3 regions of the Allobosea sp. P1_A7 genome follow, and region 3 is predicted to be linked to each of the others. Evidence: predicted binding sites of a transcription regulator. Region 3 holds the regulator's gene; each other region holds the start of a gene.
What was found. The regulator PhoB, encoded in region 3, activates phosphate uptake and scavenging genes when phosphate is short. The targets are predictions, from matches to a motif close to TGTCATNNANCTGTCAT.

Region 1: AC1D34_RS08615 (CorA family divalent cation transporter) is a predicted target of PhoB. The motif match lies at 2,477-2,493, and genes of this name have one in related genera.
Region 2: phnC (phosphonate ABC transporter ATP-binding protein) is a predicted target of PhoB. The motif match lies at 3,922-3,938, and genes of this name have one in related genera.

The regions. Positions count from the first base shown of each region.
Region 1 is NZ_JBFTZN010000035.1:17,496-23,624, forward strand. Features, by position in the region: gene mgtE (magnesium transporter) at 1-369, shown strand, start outside; gene AC1D34_RS08605 (glycoside hydrolase family 25 protein) at 447-1,379, shown strand; gene AC1D34_RS08610 (glycoside hydrolase family 25 protein) at 1,488-2,456, shown strand; gene AC1D34_RS08615 (CorA family divalent cation transporter) at 2,562-3,557, shown strand; gene dmeF (CDF family Co(II)/Ni(II) efflux transporter DmeF) at 3,580-4,566, opposite strand; gene AC1D34_RS08625 (metal-sensing transcriptional repressor) at 4,586-4,852, opposite strand; gene AC1D34_RS08630 (isovaleryl-CoA dehydrogenase) at 5,066-6,129, shown strand, end outside.
Region 2 is NZ_JBFTZN010000017.1:10,044-16,172, reverse strand. Features, by position in the region: gene AC1D34_RS04625 (error-prone DNA polymerase) at 1-1,506, opposite strand, end outside; gene AC1D34_RS04620 (Y-family DNA polymerase) at 1,503-2,972, opposite strand; gene AC1D34_RS04615 (ImuA family protein) at 2,992-3,819, opposite strand; gene phnC (phosphonate ABC transporter ATP-binding protein) at 4,045-4,863, shown strand; gene phnD (phosphonate ABC transporter substrate-binding protein) at 4,935-5,852, shown strand; gene phnE (phosphonate ABC transporter, permease protein PhnE) at 5,944-6,129, shown strand, end outside.
Region 3 is NZ_JBFTZN010000026.1:20,451-26,579, forward strand. Features, by position in the region: gene pstA (phosphate ABC transporter permease PstA) at 1-108, shown strand, start outside; gene pstB (phosphate ABC transporter ATP-binding protein PstB) at 153-953, shown strand; gene phoU (phosphate signaling complex protein PhoU) at 1,002-1,721, shown strand; gene phoB (phosphate regulon transcriptional regulator PhoB) at 1,755-2,453, shown strand; partial or broken gene AC1D34_RS06800 (YnfA family protein) at 2,573-2,893, opposite strand; gene AC1D34_RS06805 (TIGR03862 family flavoprotein) at 2,968-4,185, shown strand; gene greA (transcription elongation factor GreA) at 4,195-4,662, opposite strand; gene AC1D34_RS06815 (DUF1801 domain-containing protein) at 5,226-5,642, shown strand; gene uvrB (excinuclease ABC subunit UvrB) at 5,828-6,129, shown strand, end outside.

The DNA.
Region 1 (6,129 bases), on a different contig from region 3:
GCCGCCACTCAAACCATGACGGTCGCTGTCCGCGCCCTGGCCACGCAGGAGCTTGGCGCCTGGAACCTGCGGCGCTTCTTCACCCGCGAGCTCGTCGTCGGCCTCGTGAATGGCTTCGGCTTTGCCGTGATCACCGGCGCCATCGCCGCCGCCTGGTTCGGGAGCGCGGGCCTCGGCGCCGTCATCGCGATCGCGATGGTCGTCACCCTGATCTCGGCCGCCATTGCCGGCGTCCTCATTCCACTGGCACTCGACAAACTCGACATCGATCCGGCGATTGCGTCCGGAACCTTCGTCACGACGGTCACCGACGTGGTCGGCTTCTTCGCCTTTCTGGGGATCGCCACACTTCTGCTCGGCCTGGGGTGACGAAAGCAAAAACTTCGGTAACGTAAACCGGGCGTCAAGTTTTCTCCGCAATTCTCCGCGAGATGATCGCCCGTCGCATGTCCCGCCTTCGTTCAGCCCCATTTCTCGCCGTCGCCGTCGCCGCGCTCGCGGTCCTTGGCGGCTGCGTGGCGTTCGAGGGCCGATATCCGCAGAAGGGCGATGCCCGGCCGCATCCCGGCGTCGCGAGCGCCCTGAACTATGCCGTCCAGGGCATCGATATCTCGCGCTGGCAAGGCGAGATCGACTGGGCCGCGGTCAAGGGCGCCGGCACCCGCTTCGTCTACATGAAGGCGACGGAGGGCGGCGACCACATCGACCCCTCCTTTCTGCGCAACTGGGAAGGCGCGCGCCGGGCCGGCGTGCCGCGCGGAGCCTACCACTTCGTCTTCTGGTGCCGCCCCGCCCATGAGCAGGCAGTCTGGTTCAAGCAGCATATCCCGAACGACCCCGGCGCCTTGCCGCCGGTGCTCGATGTCGAGTGGAATGGCCATTCCAAGACCTGCCCGCAGAAGATCGACCGCTCGCTGGCACTGGAGAAGATCCAGCTGATGCTGACCGAGCTCGAGCAGCTCACCGGCAAGAAGCCGATCATCTATACCGACATCACCTTCCATAAGGACGTGTTGGAAGGGCAGTTCAACGAATATCCCTACTGGATCCGCTCGACGGCAGCGAAGCCCGAGACACGCTACGAGAACCGCCCCTGGGCCTTCTGGCAATTCACCACGACCGGCCGCGTGCCGGGCATCAGGGGCGATGTCGACCGCAACGCGTTCTTCGGCGACGAAGAGCAGTTCATCGGCTGGATCAACGGCGAGTTCGACATCGGCCGGAGGCAGTGGACCAAGCGGCGCGCCTCTCCGGCGCAACCCAGCCCCAGCATCGTCAATGATCCGGAATTCGAGCCTCCGGTCAGCCAGGCTCCGCCCGCCCCGGTCATACCCGGCGCGCTGCAGCCGGTGCCGTCCTCGCTGCAGATCGGCGGATAGCGGGCGCGCCGGTTAACCAACCCTGAAATCATCCGCTCGCATCCGAGCGAACGCTTACCGCGCCTTAACCACGACTGCCGCACCACTGTTTGCATGCAGGAGGGGCGGATGCCGGCGCGTATGAAGACCGATTACAAGGGACTGCGGTGCTTTCTTGCAGTTCTCGGCCTTACACTCGGCTGCTCCGGCCCTGCCCTCGCGCTCTATCCCAAGAAGGGCGACGCCTCGCCCCATCACGGCGTCCGCGATGCACGCCGCCAGGCTATCCAGGGCATCGACATTTCGCGCTGGCAGGGCGAGATCGACTGGGCCAAGGTCAAGGATGCCGGCACCCGCTTTGCCTTCATCAAGGCGACCGAGGGCGGCGACCACCTCGACCCCAGTTTCCGCAAGAACTGGGAGGGGGCGAAGAAGGCCGGCGTCGCGCGCGGTGCCTACCATTTCGTCTATTGGTGCCGCCCGGCCAAGGATCAGGTGCGCTGGTTCAAGCGGCATATCCCGAAGGACCCGGATGCCCTGCCGCCTGTGCTCGATGTCGAATGGAACGGCGAGTCGGAGAGCTGCGGCAAGAAGATCCCGCGCGAGAAGGCGCTGGCCAAGATCAGCGAGATGCTGAAGGGCCTGCAGGAACACACTGGCAAGAAGCCGATCATCTATACCGACATCACCTTCCACGAGGATGTGCTGGAAGGCGAGTTCAACGATCATCCCTACTGGCTGCGCTCAACCGCGGCCCCACTGCGCCATCGCTATGAGCGTAGCAAATGGGAATTCTGGCAGTTCACCACCACAGGACGCGTGCCCGGCATAACCGGCGATGTCGACCGCAACGCGTTCTTCGGGTCCGAGCGGGAATTCGCAGCCTGGCGCGAGGGCCGTTTCGACATCGGCGCCCGGAAGTGGCGGGGTGGCGAGCCGAAGGTTGCCGGCAACCGCGCACCTGCGACATCGGCCGGCTCCAAGGCGCCGCAGGCTGCCGGAGGCGCGACGCTCAAGATGCTGCCTCCCGCCCGCGTCCCGGGCAAGGCGACCGCCAACCGTGATCCACAAGTGACCGGCTCTCTCGCCCGCGATTGACTTTGCGGCACCCGCTGCGCTGTCACGAAGCTGTCATGAGACGCGCGCCCTGATCCCGGGCAGCGCAACCTCTCATGAGAAATCGCCCGCCAGGGCGTGGCCGGAATGCTCCATGATCTGCAATCCCGGGCCGGGTTCGTCTGGGTCTACCATTTTGATTCCGACGGCCGTGCGCATCTCCTTCCTCGCCGCGAGATGCCCGACCTTGCCCTCCCCGGGGCCGAGTTCGTCTGGATCCAYCTCGATCTCGTGCATGGCCGCGCCAAGCAATGGGTCGCCGATTGCACCGCTCTGCCCGCCGAGGCGCAGACCCTGTTCCTGACCCAGGACGATCACCAGCGCCTCCATCACAATCGTGACTTCGCCTGGGGCATCACCTTCGACCAGATCCGCGAGGTCGACAGCCCCGCCGACGAGATGGGCATGCTGCACTGGATCATCGCCGACCGGTTTCTGCTGACGGGTCGGAGACAGGCCATGCAGGCAACGCGCCTGACGCGCGACGCCTTGGAGGCCGGCTACCGGGCGAGCTCGCCGGTGATGCTGTTCGAGCGCATCATCGAGTTCGTCATCGAGGATGTGGCCGAAGCGGTGATGCAGCTGACAGAGGACACCGACTCGATCGAGGACCATGTCATCGAAGAGCGCGTCAGCGACGAGGCGCGCCGGTTAGGGTTGATCCGCCGGCGGACGGTGAGGCTGCACCGCCAGCTCAACGGGCTGCACCAGCTCTTCCGTCGCTTCTCCGAGAATGCCTCGACACGGGCTGCGCCGGAGACCGTGAAGAGCGCCGCCAGCCGCCTGCTGCAGCGCGTCGACACCATGCTGACCGACGTCCAGATCGTGCAGCAGCGCGCCCGCCTGCTGCAGGACGAGATTGCCTCGCGCCTGACCGCCCAGACCAACAGCCATCTCTATGTGCTCTCGATCCTGACCGCGACGCTGATGCCGGCGACGCTGATCACCGGCCTGTTCGGCGTCAACACCAAGGGCCTGCCCTTCCTCGAGAACGAATGGGGCTTTGTCTATGTCGTGATCCTGTGCGCCCTGGCAGCGCTCAGCGTGTATCTCCTGCTCAAGCGCCGCGACATGATCCACTGAGCCCGGGCGGGCTCCTGATGCATCACAGCGCGGCGATGCGCGGGTTCACCTCGACGGTGACATGGGACAGCATCGGCAACCCGGCGAGCAGCGCCTTGTAGGCTGCGGGCGGCTTCGGATCAGTGGCCACGACCGAGACGATCGCCGAGCAATGCCCCGGCCCAACCTGCCAGAGATGCAGGTCTGCGACCTCTGCGCCCTCGGCGGTGAGTCGCGCCTCGATCCCGGCGGCGAGAGCCGTGTCGGGCACAGTGTCGAGCAGCACCGCCCCCGAGGCGCGCAGCAATCCGAACGACCAATGCGCGATCACCAGCGCGCCGACGATGCCCATCGCCGGGTCGAGCCAGACCCAGCCATAGAGGCTGCCGCCGAGCAGCGCGACGATGGCAAGCACGGAGGTGAAGGCATCCGCCAGCACATGCAGATAGGCCGCCTGCAGATTATGATCCCGCCCACTCCCGGCGTGGTGATCATGATGGTGATTATGGTCCGAGCCGCCATGCGCATGATGGTGGTGGTCATGATGATGCGCATGGCCATGGTCATGTCCGTGCTCGCCCTTCAGCAACCAGGCGCTGGCGAGATTGACCGCAAGGCCCAGAACCGCGACCGCAATCGCCTGCCCGAAGACGATCGGCACCGGCTGGACAAGCCGCATCACCGATTCCCAACCGATGAACAGAGCGACCAGCGCCAGGACGAGCGCGCTCGCGAAAGCCGCGAGATCGCCGAGCTTGCCGGTGCCGAAGCTGAAGCGTGGGTCGCGGGCGTGGCGCCGCGCGAAGCGATAGGCGAGAGCCGCGATCAGCAGCGCCGCCGCATGGGTCGACATGTGCCAGCCATCGGCGACGAGCGCCATCGAGCCGAACAGCGTGCCGGCGGCGATCTCGCCGACCATCATCGTCATGGTCAGCGCAATGACGATCCAGGTGCGCCGCTCGTTCTCCTGGTGGTCTGCGCCGAGGAAGACATGGTCGTGACGCGGCGCCAGGCTGGCCAGTTCGGACATCGCTGGAACTCCCGTTGGATCAAAGATACTTGGTCAGCGCCTTCAGGCTCTCGATCGAGCGCCGCGTCTCGGGCGTCTGCGTGCCTGTCGTCTCGAACAGGTGATGGTCGATATGGTCGAAGATCAGCAGCATCTTGACCTTCTCCAGCGCCTTTTCGACCGCCTGGAGCTGCTGCACCACCTCTGGCACCTCGCGCCCTCCCGCGAGCATCTTCACGACGGTGTCGAGATGGCCCTGCGCCCGGCGCAGCCGCTTGACGATATCGGGATCATGTGCGTGGCTCATGCTCATATCCTATCCAGGGGGATAGGATGTGTAAACCGAGTGTCGGCGCTCCCGCCCCCTCTCGGTCGCCGGCTGCACGTGGCATGGCAGATCACCCGCCGGTGTGGCCACGCCCATCCGGGAGATCGCGCTGGAACAGCCTGACAGGGCCGCAAAGCGCGCTATAACGCTGCAAAGCCGTGCCCGATGCGCGGCGTCTTCCGGGAGGCCACCATGCTCGCCAACGCCCCGCGCCCGTTCAATTTCGATCTCGGCGAGACCGCCGACGCGATCCGCGACACCGTCCACGCCTTCGCGCAGGAGAAGATCGCGCCGCGCGCTGAGGAGATCGACCGCTCGAACCAGTTTCCGCGTGACCTCTGGCCCGAGATGGGGGCGCTCGGCCTGCATGGCATCACGGTCAGGGAAGAGGATGGCGGCGCAGGCCTCGGCTATCTCGAGCACGTCGTGGCGATCGAGGAGGTCAGCCGGGCCTCCGCCTCGGTCGGCCTGAGCTACGGGGCCCACTCGAATCTGTGCGTCAACCAGATCGCCCGCAACGGCAATGCCGCGCAGAAGGCGAAGTACCTGCCGAGACTGATCTCGGGCGAGCATGTCGGATCGCTCGCGATGTCCGAGCCCGGCGCCGGCTCGGACGTGGTCTCGATGAAGACACGGGCCGAGAAGAAGGGCGACCGCTACGTCATCACCGGCAACAAGATGTGGATCACCAACGGCCCGATCGCCGAGACGCTGGTGGTCTACGCCAAGACCGACCCCGCCGCCGGCGCGAAGGGCATCACCGCCTTCCTGATCGAGAAGGGCATGAAGGGCTTTTCGACCGCCCAGAAGCTCGACAAGCTCGGCATGCGCGGTTCGGACACCTGCGAGCTCGTCTTCGAGGAGTGCGAGGTCCCGGAGGAAAACGTGCTCGGCCAGGTCGGGCGCGGCGTTAACGTGCTGATGTCGGGGCTCGACTATGAGCGCGTCGTGCTCTCGGCCGGGCCCCTCGGCATCATGCAGGCGGCCATGGACGTGGTCATGCCCTATATCCACGAGCGCAAGCAGTTCGGCCAGTCGATCGGCGAATTCCAGCTCGTCCAGGGCAAGGTCGCCGACATGTATGTGATGATGAATGCCTGCAAGGCCTATGTGTATGCCGTCGCCAAGGCCTGCGACCGCGGCGAGACCACGCGAGAGGATGCCGCCGGCGCCATCCTGATCGCGGCCGAGAAGGCGACGCAGATCGCGCTCGACGCCATCCAGCTTCTGGGCGGCAACGGCTATATCAACGATTA
Region 2 (6,129 bases), on a different contig from region 3:
GCGGGGAAAGCCGATCAGTTCGGTCGCCAGCGCGGCCGCGCGCGCGATCATCGGATTGGCGGGGTCGAGCCCCGCCTGCCGGACATGGTTTTCCGGCAGGCCGTCGCCCCAGCTGCCCCAGACCGTGTTGGCGAGCGCGGCCGTGACATCCTCGCTCAGGCCGAGCGCCTTGCCGACCTCGCGAATGGCGCTACGCGGCCGATAGCAGATCACCGTCGCGCAGATGCCGGCGCGCAGCCGGCCATAGCGCTCATAGATATACTGCATCACCTCCTCGCGCCGCTCATGCTCGAAATCGACATCGATATCGGGCGGCTCCTTGCGCTGTTCGGAGAGAAAGCGGGCCAGGAGCGAATTGCCCTCCATCGGGTCGACCGCGGTGACCCAGAGGCAGTAGCAGACCGCCGAATTCGCGGCCGAGCCCCGGCCCTGGCACAGGATCGGCGGCTCCTGTGCACGGGCGAAGCGCACGATATCGTGGACCGTCAGGAAGTAGCGCGCGTAATCGAGCTTCGCGATCAGTGCGAATTCCTTGTGCAGCAGGTCGCGTACCTTGCTCGGGACGCCCTCGGGATAGCGCCTGTGCGCCCCTTCCCAGGCGAGACGCTCCAGATGCTCCTGCGGAGTGCTCCCGGGAGGCACCGGCTCGTCCGGATACTCATATTGCAACTGGTCGAGCGAGAACCGGCAGCGTTCGAGGAAGCGCACCGTCTCCGCCACCATCTCCGGCGCATGCCGGAACAGGTGGGCCATCTCGCGCGGCGATTTGAGATGGCGCTCGGCATGGGCCTCCAGCATGCGCCCGGCCCGCTCGATCGAGACATGCTCGCGGATGCAGCTGACGACATCCTGCAAGGGCCGCCGCTCGGGCGCATGATAGAGCACGTCGTTGACGGCAAGGCAGGGCACACCCGCCCTGGCCGCGAGCAGCGCCAGTGCATCGGCCCGGCGCCGGTCGTCGCCACGATGCGGCATGTCGATACCCAGCCAGAGCCGACCCCGCGCAAATTCGGAAACGCTCGCGAGAGCCGTAGCGATCTCGCTCTCCGGCCGCCGTTCCGGCATCAGGATCAGCAGCATGCCCTCCGCGAATTCGCGCAGGTCGGAGAGCGTGAGGATGCATTCGCCCTTCTTCTCGACCTTCATCTTGCCGTGGGTCAGCAGGCGGCAGAGCCTGCCATAGGCGTCGCGATCCTGGGGATAGGCGAGCAGGTCGGGCGTGCCATCGGACAGGACGAGGCGGACCCCGACCGCGAATGTCAGCTTCGTTGTGGCGATACCCGCCTCGCGCATCGCCGCATGGGCCCGCACCACGCCGGCCAGAGAATTGCGGTCGGCGAGCCCGATTCCGGCAAGGTCGAGCTCGGCCGCCCGGCCAACCAGTTCCTCCGGACTCGAGGCTCCGCGCAGGAAGGAGAAGTTGGAGGTGACCGCGAGTTCGGCATAGCGCACGGCTGGTCCTCCCGGGGCAGCCTCGAGCAGGCGATTGCCATTGAGCCCGCTCACGCGAAAAGCCCGTGCATGAACCAGGGGGGATGCGCGGCCTCGCGGCCATAGAGTCCGTCGCGATAAAGCCAGAAGCGCCTCCCGCCCGGCTCTTCGACGCGAAAATAGTCGCGGGTCGGCGCGATCCTGCCCGTCGTCGCCCACCATTCGGCGGCGATCCGCTCCGGCCCCTCCGCCTTGGCGACCTCATGCAGCACGCGCCGCCAGCGGAAACGCGTCGGCGGTCCGTCCGGAATTTCGGCCAGGACCTCGATCGGCTCAGGCCGCGACAGCAGCCGGAGGGGCCGTTCCGGGACAGCGCTCGGCGCCGGCCAGTCCGGGGAAAGGCCGAGCCTTGCCAGCTCGCCATGACGCAGGGCGGGCACCGCCAGCGCCGCGCGCTCGGGATCATGGCTGTCCTGCGCCAGGAAACGCCGCACGCGATCCGGGCCGATCCGGGCCGCGATCGCATCGGCGACCTCCGTCAATGCCCGCTCGGCAGCGGCTTCGTCGGGCTCCTCCTTCCCCGCGGCGGCGAGCGTTCCCTGATCGACGGCGAAAGGCTCGGTCGCACCGGCCGAGAGCCGGATCAGGTCGAAGCCGAAGCCGGGATCGAGCGGGTCCGCCAAGGCATCCAGCTTCAGGGCGAAGAGCCGGTCGAGCGCAGCCGGATCGCGCAACGGCATCCCGGTCTCGATGCCGAGACGGCGCACGGCCCCGTCACTGCGGAAAAAGCTCGCCTCGAACAGTCTTGCGCCTTCGCCGCGCGCTTCTAGCATGCCGGCGAGACTTTCCTCCAGGCCGGCCAGGGCGGCCCGGATACCGGCCTCATGCGCCAGCGGCTCGGCAAAACGCCGCTCCGCCATACAGTTCGGCAGCGGTCGTCGCGGGGACAGCGCCTGCGGCATGCGGCCGAGCGCCTGGTCGAGCCTGTCGAGCAGGTCGCGGCCGAAACGGGCGGCCAGCGGCGCGCGCGGCCGCGTCTCCAGATCGGCGATATGGGTGAGGCCCATGCGCGCGAGCCCGTGCTGCCGTGCCGCCTCCAGTCCAAGCGCCGCGGTCGGCAAGGGCCACAGGGCCTCGCTCTCCCCGTCCGGCGGCACGATGCCGCCGCGCCCATAGCGCGCGACACCCCAGGCGGCGCGCGCCGTCCCGGCAATGGCGGCGCGCAGCGTAAAGCCCTGTCGTTTCAGCCGAAGCAGGCAGTCGCGGCCAAGCGCGGCCTCGCAGCCAAAGAGATGGGTGCAGCCCGAGATATCGAGCAGCAATCCATCCTCACCATCGAGCGCGACCAGCGGTGTATAGCGGTCGCACCAGTCGGCAACGGCGCAGAGCAGGGCCGCATCGGCCGCCCTGTCCTCCTCGACCACGACCAGCCGCGGGATCATCGCCCGCGCATCGGCCAGCGCCATGGTCGCATGAAGGCCGAGACGTTCGGCTTCGGCATCGAGGCTCGTCAGCCGGAAGGCGCCCTTCGCCTTGCCCACCACAACAAGAGGACCAGGATCATCCGCTGGCCCGCCGGGCTGCGGGCCAGGCCTCTGCGATATTGCCCGAACGGATGCGCCCTGGCTGCGCCTGATCCGGTCGATGGGCAGGCGCGGGAACCAGAGCGACAGGAAGCGGCTCGCGGAAGCTATACGCATGACTGTCCCACTCCATCACCCACTGCCCTGTCGCCCCATGCCGGTTGCGCAGCACCGTGACCGCAAAATTCGGCCGGCCCGGCCCATGCGCTCTCATCCGTCCCTCCGAAGGCGCCGCCGAAACCGACCAGCGGATCGTCGCCGCGCTTGGAGCAGGACTGCTTCCCAGCCGCAGGAGAAAAGCCGTCGCGCCGGCATCCCGCGCCGCCAGGACGAGACGCCGGCTGGCCGTGAGATCGAGGCAGGCCGGCGCACCTTCGAGCTCGATCACCACCGCGCCGATACCCGAGCGCGGGTCATTGCCGCGCGGAAAGGCGTCGCCCGCCGCCTTCAGCACGGCAAGCGGATCGCGCCCCCGCACCGCAAGCACCCGGTCGGGATCGAGCCCGAACGCCGCAAGCCCCGGCGCATAGAGTTCGCCCCCTTCCGCGCCGGCGGAATCCTGCCGCAGCCAGACGACCGGCCGCCGCTCCAGCCGCGCGATCAGCCCGGCGACGAAGCCCGTCGCCGCTGGAGCCTGATGCGCCGCAGCCACGATCTCGTGCAGGGCATGGCGGCGCAGCGGCCCCAGCGCCGCATCGGCCGCCGCGTGGCCAAGGCTGAAGCTCGCCTCCTCGCCCAGCGAGACGGAGACGCTTTCCAAACCGGCAATGCTTCGCCGCAGCGCGGCGACGGCATGATCGCTCACGTCTTGGCACTCCAAATGTTCCTATTTTGTTCTTTATGACTCCGCCGCCTCAGACGAGTCAACAGCCTCCGTAACGCCCCGCCCCACAGCCCCCGATCCTGCTGTCACGGCCCTGTCATCTGTCGCCGATACCGGTTTGCGCACTGCAAGAGAGCATGAGCTCCGGACTGCGCCTCGCCCATGTCCGGATGTCGCCATGCTCGCTCCTCGATGGGAAGACCGTTCATGCTGCGTATCGAAGGCCTGACCAAGCGCTTCAGCGGCAAAGCCGCCGTGGACAATGTCTCGCTGTCGATCCCGAAGGGCGAAATGGTCGGCGTCATCGGCCGCTCCGGCGCCGGCAAGTCGACCCTGCTGCGCATGATCAACCGCTTGGCGGAGCCGAGTTCCGGCCGCCTGATCAGCGACGAGCGCGATGTCACCGCATTGAAGGGCGCCGAACTGCGCGCCTGGCGTCGCGACACCGCGATGATCTTCCAGCAGTTCAATCTCGTCGGCCGCCTCGACGTGCTGACCAATGTCCTGCTTGGCCGGCTCAATCACCGCTCGGCCTTCCTGACGTTGGTGAAGAGCTTCTCGCCGGACGACAAGATCCGCGCCATCGCCGCACTCGAGCGTCTCGACATGGGCCATCTGCTCGCCCAACGCGCCGAGACCCTTTCGGGCGGCCAGCAGCAGCGCGTCGCGATCGCCCGTGCCTTGGTCCAGGAGCCGAAGGTCATCCTTGCCGACGAGCCGATCGCTTCGCTCGATCCGCGCAACACCCAGGTCGTGATGGATGCGCTCTTCCGCATTAATCGCGAGGACGGCATCACCGTGATCTGCAATCTGCATGATCTCGATATCGCGGCGAAATATTGCGACCGACTGATCGGCATGGCCGCCGGCAAGGTCGTGTTCGACGACGTGCCGCAGGCGCTGACCCGCGAGATCGCGGCCGAACTCTACGGCATCGAGGCCAAGGATGCCGGCGCCGAGGCGCTCGACGCGCTCGATGCCATCGCCATCGCCGAAGCCAAGCGCGCCAAGCAGACCGCAGCCTGAGCCGGGTTCAAGCCCGGCCAGGACCACTCACGCCTGAAAAGACCACCAACAGCCTTCAACAGGAGCAAACCATGCTGACCCGTCGTCATACCCTCACGCTCGCCGCCGCCGGCCTGGCCGCGACGCTCGCCGCTCCCGCCTTCGCGCAGGACTGGAAAGCCAAGTATCCGGAGCTGATCTTCGCCATCATCCCGTCCGAGAACGCGTCTGGCGTCGTCGAGCGCTACACCCCCTTCGTCAACTACCTCGCGAAGGAACTCGGCACCAAGGTGACGCTGCGCATCGCCAACGACTATGCCGCGATCATCGAAGGCCAGCGCGCCGGCAACATCCATATCGGCATGTACGGCCCCGCCTCCTTCGCCCGCGCCCGCATGACCGGCGCCAAGGTCGATGCCTTCGCGATCGAGACCAATCTCGACGGCACCAAGGGCTACCACTCCGTCTTCTACGTGAAGAAGGACTCGCCCTATCAGAAGGTCGAGGACCTGAAGGGCAAGAATCTCGGCCTCGTCGATCCCAATTCCACCTCTGGCAACAATGTGCCGCGCTTCGTGCTCGACGGCATGAAGATCGAGCCCGAGACCTTCTTCGGCAAGGTCGTCTATACCGGCAGCCACGAGAACGCGGTCATCGCGCTCGGCCAGGGCACCGTCGACATCGCCGCCAACTGGTGGAACGACGAGCAGGAATCCAACCTGCAGCGCATGGCCCGCAAGAACATGGTCAAGGCCGACGATTTCCGGATCATCTACAAGTCCGAGCAGATCGTGAACTCGCCGATGGCCTATCTTTCCGACCTGCCGGAGCCGCTCAAGGCCTCGATCCGCGACGCCGTCCTCAACCTCGCCACCAAGGACAAGGTCGCCTTCGACAAGATCTATGAAGGCAAGCAGGGCCCGCTCGTCGCGGTCGACAACAAGGCCTACGACCCGATCATCGAACTGAACAAGTTCGTCGACGCGCTCCGCAAGAAGAAGTCTTCGTAAGCGTTACCCGCCGACCGTCATGGCCGGGCATGTCCCGGCCGTGACGGAGTGGCGTCCCGCCGCGACTGGCGAACCCCGCGACGGAACCAACATGACCCTGACGATCGATCGCAACGACCCCGCCATTCGCGGCCATGCCGATCTCTATCGGCGCGAGATGGGCGCAAAGCGCCGCCAGGCCCTGCTCGGCGCCGCCATCTTCATCGCCTGCGTCACCCTCTCCGCGATCGGCTCGGAGGTCGATCTCGCGAAATTCGCCGCAAACGCCTGGCGTTTC
Region 3 (6,129 bases):
CCCTATGAGAACTGGCAGCAGCTCGCCTGGGCCGGTTCGCTGATCATCACCGTCTCGATCCTGTGCCTCTCGCTTATCGCCCGCCGTATCGTGCGGGGCGGCAAATGAACGGCCTTAAACCCTCGTCGCGTTCGATCTGAAGGAACAAGTCGATGCTTTCGACGCTGGAACTGAGCCCGCAAGCGCTTGATGCCGAGGCCCCCGTCCGGATCGCGGTCAAGAACCTCGATTTCTACTACGGCGAGCACAAGGCGCTGAAGAACATCAATCTCGACTTCCGGGACCGCCATGTCACGGCCCTGATCGGACCGTCGGGCTGCGGCAAGTCGACCCTGCTGCGCATTTTCAACCGGATCTACTCGCTTTATCCCGAGCAGCGCGCCACCGGCGAGATCCTGCTCGACGGCCGCAACGTCATCAGCAACGATATCGATGTGAACGAGCTGCGCTCGCGCGTCGGCATGGTGTTCCAGAAGCCGACGCCCTTCCCGATGTCGATCTACGACAATGTCGCATTCGGCATCCGCCTCTACGAGAAGCCGCCGAAATCCGAGCTCGATGACCGCGTCGAGGGTGCGCTGCGCCGTTCCGCGCTCTGGGACGAGGTCAAGGACAAGCTGAAGACCTCCGGCATGGGCCTGTCCGGCGGCCAGCAGCAGCGCCTCTGCATTGCGCGGACCATTGCCCAGAAGCCGGAAGTCATCCTGTTCGACGAGCCGACCTCGGCGCTCGATCCGATCTCGACCGGCAAGATCGAGGACCTGCTCGAGCAGCTCAAGACCGACTTCACCATCGTCATCGTCACCCACAACATGCAGCAGGCGGCGCGTATCTCGCAGTACACCGCCTTCATGTATCTCGGTGAGGTGATCGAATTCGACGCCACCAACACCATCTTCATGAACCCGCACAAGAAGCAGACGCAGGACTACGTCACCGGCMGCTTCGGCTGAACCGGCGCCCAGCCTTCCAACTGCTTTGCCGACAAAGGATACGCCGCGATGACTGATCACATCGTCCGCTCATATGATGCCGATCTCGAGGGGATCCGCCGCAGCCTGGCCGAGATGGGGGGCATGTCGGAGCGCATGCTCGGCGATTCGACAGTCGCCCTGGTGCGCCGCGACACCGGGCTGGCACAGAAGGTCATCAGCGCCGACCAGCGCCTCGACAATCTGCAGCGCGAGGTAGAGGAGAAGGCGGTGCTCACCATCGCCCGGCGCCAGCCGCTCGCCAACGACCTGCGCGAGCTGATCTCCGCCATCCGCATCGCCGCCGATATCGAGCGTGTCGGCGATCTCGCCAAGAATATCGCCAAGCGCGCGGTCGCCATCTCCGGCCAGTTCCAGCCGCCGTCGCGCGCGGTCGTCGGCCTCGAGCATATGAGCCGCCTGGTTCAGGCCCAGCTCAAGGACGTGCTCGACGCTTACGCCGTCAGCAACGAGCAGAAGGCCATGGAGGTCTGGCGCCGCGACGATGAGATCGACGCGCTCTATACCTCGCTCTTCCGCGAGCTGCTCACCTATATGATGGAAGACCCGCGCAACATCACCTTCTGCACGCATCTCCTGTTCTGCGCCAAGAATGTCGAGCGCATCGGCGACCACACCACCAACATCGCCGAGACGATCCACTATCTCGTCACGGGCGAAGCCTTGGACGCAGCCCGCCCGAAGCTCGACACGACCAACATCCTTCTGGACGCCGCCACCGGTGAGTGACCGGCGCCCGACACCTTTGGGACCGAGTGAGACATGCCTGCACGCATCCTGATCGTTGAGGACGAAGAGCCGCTGACCCTGTTGCTGCGCTACAACCTCGAAGCCGAAGGCTTCGAGGTTGACAGCGTCGCGCGTGGCGACGATGCCGAGCTGCATCTGCGCGATCATACGCCGGACCTCGTGCTGCTCGACTGGATGCTGCCCGGCCTTTCCGGCATCGAGCTCTGCCGGCGGCTGCGGACCCGTCGCGATACCGAGCGGGTGCCGATCATCATGCTCACCGCCCGCGGCGAAGAGACCGAGCGTGTGCGCGGCCTTGCCACCGGGGCCGACGACTATGTCGTCAAGCCGTTCTCGCTGCCCGAGCTGATCGCCCGCATTCAAGCGCTGCTGCGCCGCGCCAAGCCGGGTCATGTCGCCGGCCTGCTGGCCGCCGGCGATCTCGAGCTCGACCGCACCACCCGCCGTGTCCGCCGCTCAGGGAGCGAGCTGCATCTCGGCCCGACCGAGTTCCGCCTGCTCGAGTTCCTGATGCAGGCGCCGGGGCGGGTCTATTCCCGGGCCCAGCTGCTCGACGCGGTCTGGGGCCGCGACGTCTATATCGACGAGCGCACCGTCGACGTCCATGTCGGCCGGCTGCGCAAGGCGATCACCCCTGACAACGCCAAGGATCCGCTGCGGACCGTTCGCGGTGCCGGCTACGCCTTCGACGAGACCTTTGCGCGGAGCTGAGACTTGGATTATCGGGGACTTGGATCATCGGGCCGGATATCGAATCCGCCCGACGATCTAACCGTCTATGGTTGCATCGGCCTTCCCGAAAACCGCAATCCACCTTTCGGGCCGATACCCTAGCGCGGCCCTGCGATGATGATCGCCGCGCCGGCGAGGCAGATCAGCCCGCCGGCAATGTCCCAGCGGTCGGGGCGAAAGCCTTCCACGGCCCAGAGCCAGACGAGCGAACTGACGATGTAGACGCCGCCATAGGCGGCATAGGCCCGTCCGGCGGCTTCGCTCTCCGCCAGCGTCAGCAGCCAGGCGAACAGGGCGAGCGAAAACAGTCCGGGTACGAGCCACCAGATGGGCTTGCCGAGCCGGAGCCAGCCTCAGAACGCGAAACAGCCGGCGATTTCGAGAATGGCTGCGCCGAAATAAGCGGCGATGGTCGGCATGGTTTGTCCCTGTCGATGGCCTTCGGGGCGGGATTACCCTTGACCGCAGGGCGCGCTGACGGCAAGCCGGACCGATGCCCACACATCACATCGCCATCATTGGAGCAGGGCCCTCCGGGCTGATCGCGGCCGAGCGCCTCGCGGTGGCCGGCCACGCGGTCACGATCTACGATCGCATGCCCTCGCCGGCCCGCAAATTCCTGCTGGCCGGGCGAGGCGGATTGAACCTCACCCATTCCGAACCGCTCGACGGCTTCCTGGCCCGCTATCGCGATGCGCAAGCCTGGCTGGAGCCGGCCATTCGCGCCTTCCCGCCACAATCCCTGCGTGACTGGGCCGATGCGCTCGGGCAGGACACGTTCGTCGGCAGCAGCGGCCGCGTCTTCCCGCGCGCCATGAAGGCCTCGCCCTTGCTGCGGGCATGGCTGCGCCGGCTCGAGGGCCTCGGTGTCAGCTTCGCGCCTGGTCATCGCTGGACCGGCTGGAGCGAAGCGGGAGCTCTGACGTTCCGGAGCCGCGATGGCGCCGATGTCGAGGCGCGGCCCGACGCGACGCTGCTCGCGCTCGGCGGTGCGAGCTGGCCACGGCTGGGTTCGGATGGTGGCTGGGCACCCTTGCTGGCGGCGCGCGGCGTTGCGATTGCGCCGCTGCGCCCGGCCAATGGCGGTTTCACGGTCGATTGGTCCCAGACCATGCGAGAGCGTTTTGCCGGAGTACCGTTGAAGCGCATCGTCCTGAGCTTCGGCGGCCAATCCGTGCCCGGCGAGGCGATGATCGATGCAACGGGTCTGGAAGGCGGCGCGGTCTATGCACTCTCTGCCCCGATTCGCGAGACGATCCTGCGCGAGGGCAGGGCGGTCATCACCATCGATCTGCGGCCCGATCACGAGGCGGCGCTGCTGGTCCAGCGCCTCGCGCATCGTCGCAAGGGCGTGACGCTGAGCAATCATCTGCGCAAGGCTGCAGGTCTTGCTCCATCCGCGATTGCGCTGCTGCGCGAAGCGGCGAAGGGGCCGCTCCCCGAAGACGCGGAGAGGCTGGCCGCACTGATCAAGGCCGCGCCTCTGGTGCTGACCGGTCTCAGGCCGATCGAGCGGGCGATCTCCACCGCCGGTGGCGTCGCCGCCGCCGAGATCGAGGAAGGCTTCATGCTGAAACGCTTGCCCGGTACCTTTGTCGCAGGCGAGATGCTGGATTGGGAGGCGCCGACCGGCGGCTATCTGCTGCAGGCCTGTTTCGCGACCGGAGTCGCAGCTGCAGCAGGGATTCAGGCCTGGCTCGCGGATAGCTGAACGATCGCCTCAGGCGATCGCGATGATCTCGACCGCCTCAGTGCCGATGCTGACGCTCTCGCCAATGCCCTTGCCCATCAGCGCGCTCGCCAACGGCGCGACATAGGGCAGCGTTCCGTGTGCCGGATCGGCCTCGTCCTCGCCGACCAGCCGCCAGTTCTGCTCGCGCCCATCGGCCCGGCGGATCGTCACTGTCGAGCCGAAGCGGACGATGTCGTGCCTTTCCTGCGCAGGGGCCAGCTTGGCGCTGGCGCGCCGCGCCGCCCAGTAGCGGAACTCGCGCCGCGTCTGAGCGATCTCTGTGCGGTCGCCTCCGGCCAGCGCCGCCGCGTGTTCGTCATGCCAGCGCGCCAGCTGGGCCTCGATCTGTGCGAGCCCTTCAGGCGTCACGAGGTTCGGGTGAGGCGAGACTGGCCGGTCCGGCAGCTCGTCCAGGGTCCCTCTTTCCTCGGCTTCCTTGACGAAGGCGCGAGTCATTCTGGCCTCCTCCTATTGATCTCGGCACATCCGGCGAACCGGACCACAGCTTTCAGTGTTACGTCCTCACGACTGCTTGCGATGCAGCGCCAACCCGATGCTGGAATCTGAAGCGGCGACCACTTGGAGATGGGGATCAGGCACTGCCGAAGACAAGACCCGAACAGTCTACACCCCCGTGTCCGGCCGCACCATCAAGAGCAGAGCCATCGCGCGCTGCCCCTGGCCCCCGATCACGAGCGCAGTCCCGTTCCCAAGGGGGCAGCCGATGCCGGAAGAGCGCCGCGCTTGCGTCGGGCCGTCCGTCGCGGCCACCTTGATCCTGAGTTGCGAGACCCGACGGCGATCGTTGCGCGCGCAGGCTTCGATTGACTGACGTATAGCCCAATGATTATGAATGCAGATCAATAGCCAGAGAGTTATGCGTTGTGATCCGTGCAGACACACCGTGCTCTCCAAGACGTTTACCGGCCGGCCCAGCCTCTTCGAGAGGTTGCGCTGCGATCTCGAGCAGACGGTTGGCCCGATCCCAGAAGCGAGAGTTCCGGAGAGAAGGGAAGATCATGAGCCAGAGCGAGTCCCAGAACGAAAACTCCCCGTCTCGGATGATCGACGAGCGGATCACCGAGCTGGGCGACTGGCGAGGCAAGATGCTCTCCCAGCTCCGCGTATGGATCAGGCAAGCCGATCCTGAGGTGGTAGAGGAGTGGAAATGGCGAGGGGTTCCGGTGTGGTCCCACGACGGATTGATCTGCACTGGGGAGACCTACAAGAGCGTCGTCAAAATGACCTTTGCCAAGGGGGCCTCACTCGACGACCCATCGGGCCTCTTCAATTCCAGTCTGGATGGCAACACCAGGCGGGCCATCGACATCCACGAGGGTGAGACGATTGACGAAGGGGCATTGAAGGCTCTCATTCGCGCAGCCGTGACCCTCAACACGTCCGGCGGCTGCGGCAAGACCAAGTCCCGCGGATAAGCCTCGCTCCGTCTCGATATGCGCCGGCGCGCGATGAAAGCCGGACTTGCATCGCGCCCACCCCCGGGACCGCTTCAATCCGGCTTCTCCTGCCACGGTGTACTCCTGTCACCTGCTGTCAGTTATCCGCCTGCTGCGACGGCGTACCCCTCGCGCTCCGCCCGGTTTCGCCCCATATTGCCGCCATGCCGAAAAGCTCCGACACGACCGCCAAGGCTAAGCCTGCAAAAAAGCCCGCCTCCGCGCGCACGCCGAACTCCAAGGCCACCAAGCCCGAGTTGAAGCCGCTCGAGGGCTATCTCGCCGATCTGCTCAATCCCGCGATCAACCGCGGCAGGGCGGTCCCGGGCGGCGCCTCCGGTTTCAGCGACCAGCCGCAGGCCGGTTATGGCGAGCCGCGCCCCGGCGACACCAAGCTGAAGAAAAAGCCGAAGAAAGGCGACGCGGCCTCTGCCTTCGGCGAGGCCGAGGGCGAGACCGCTGCCTC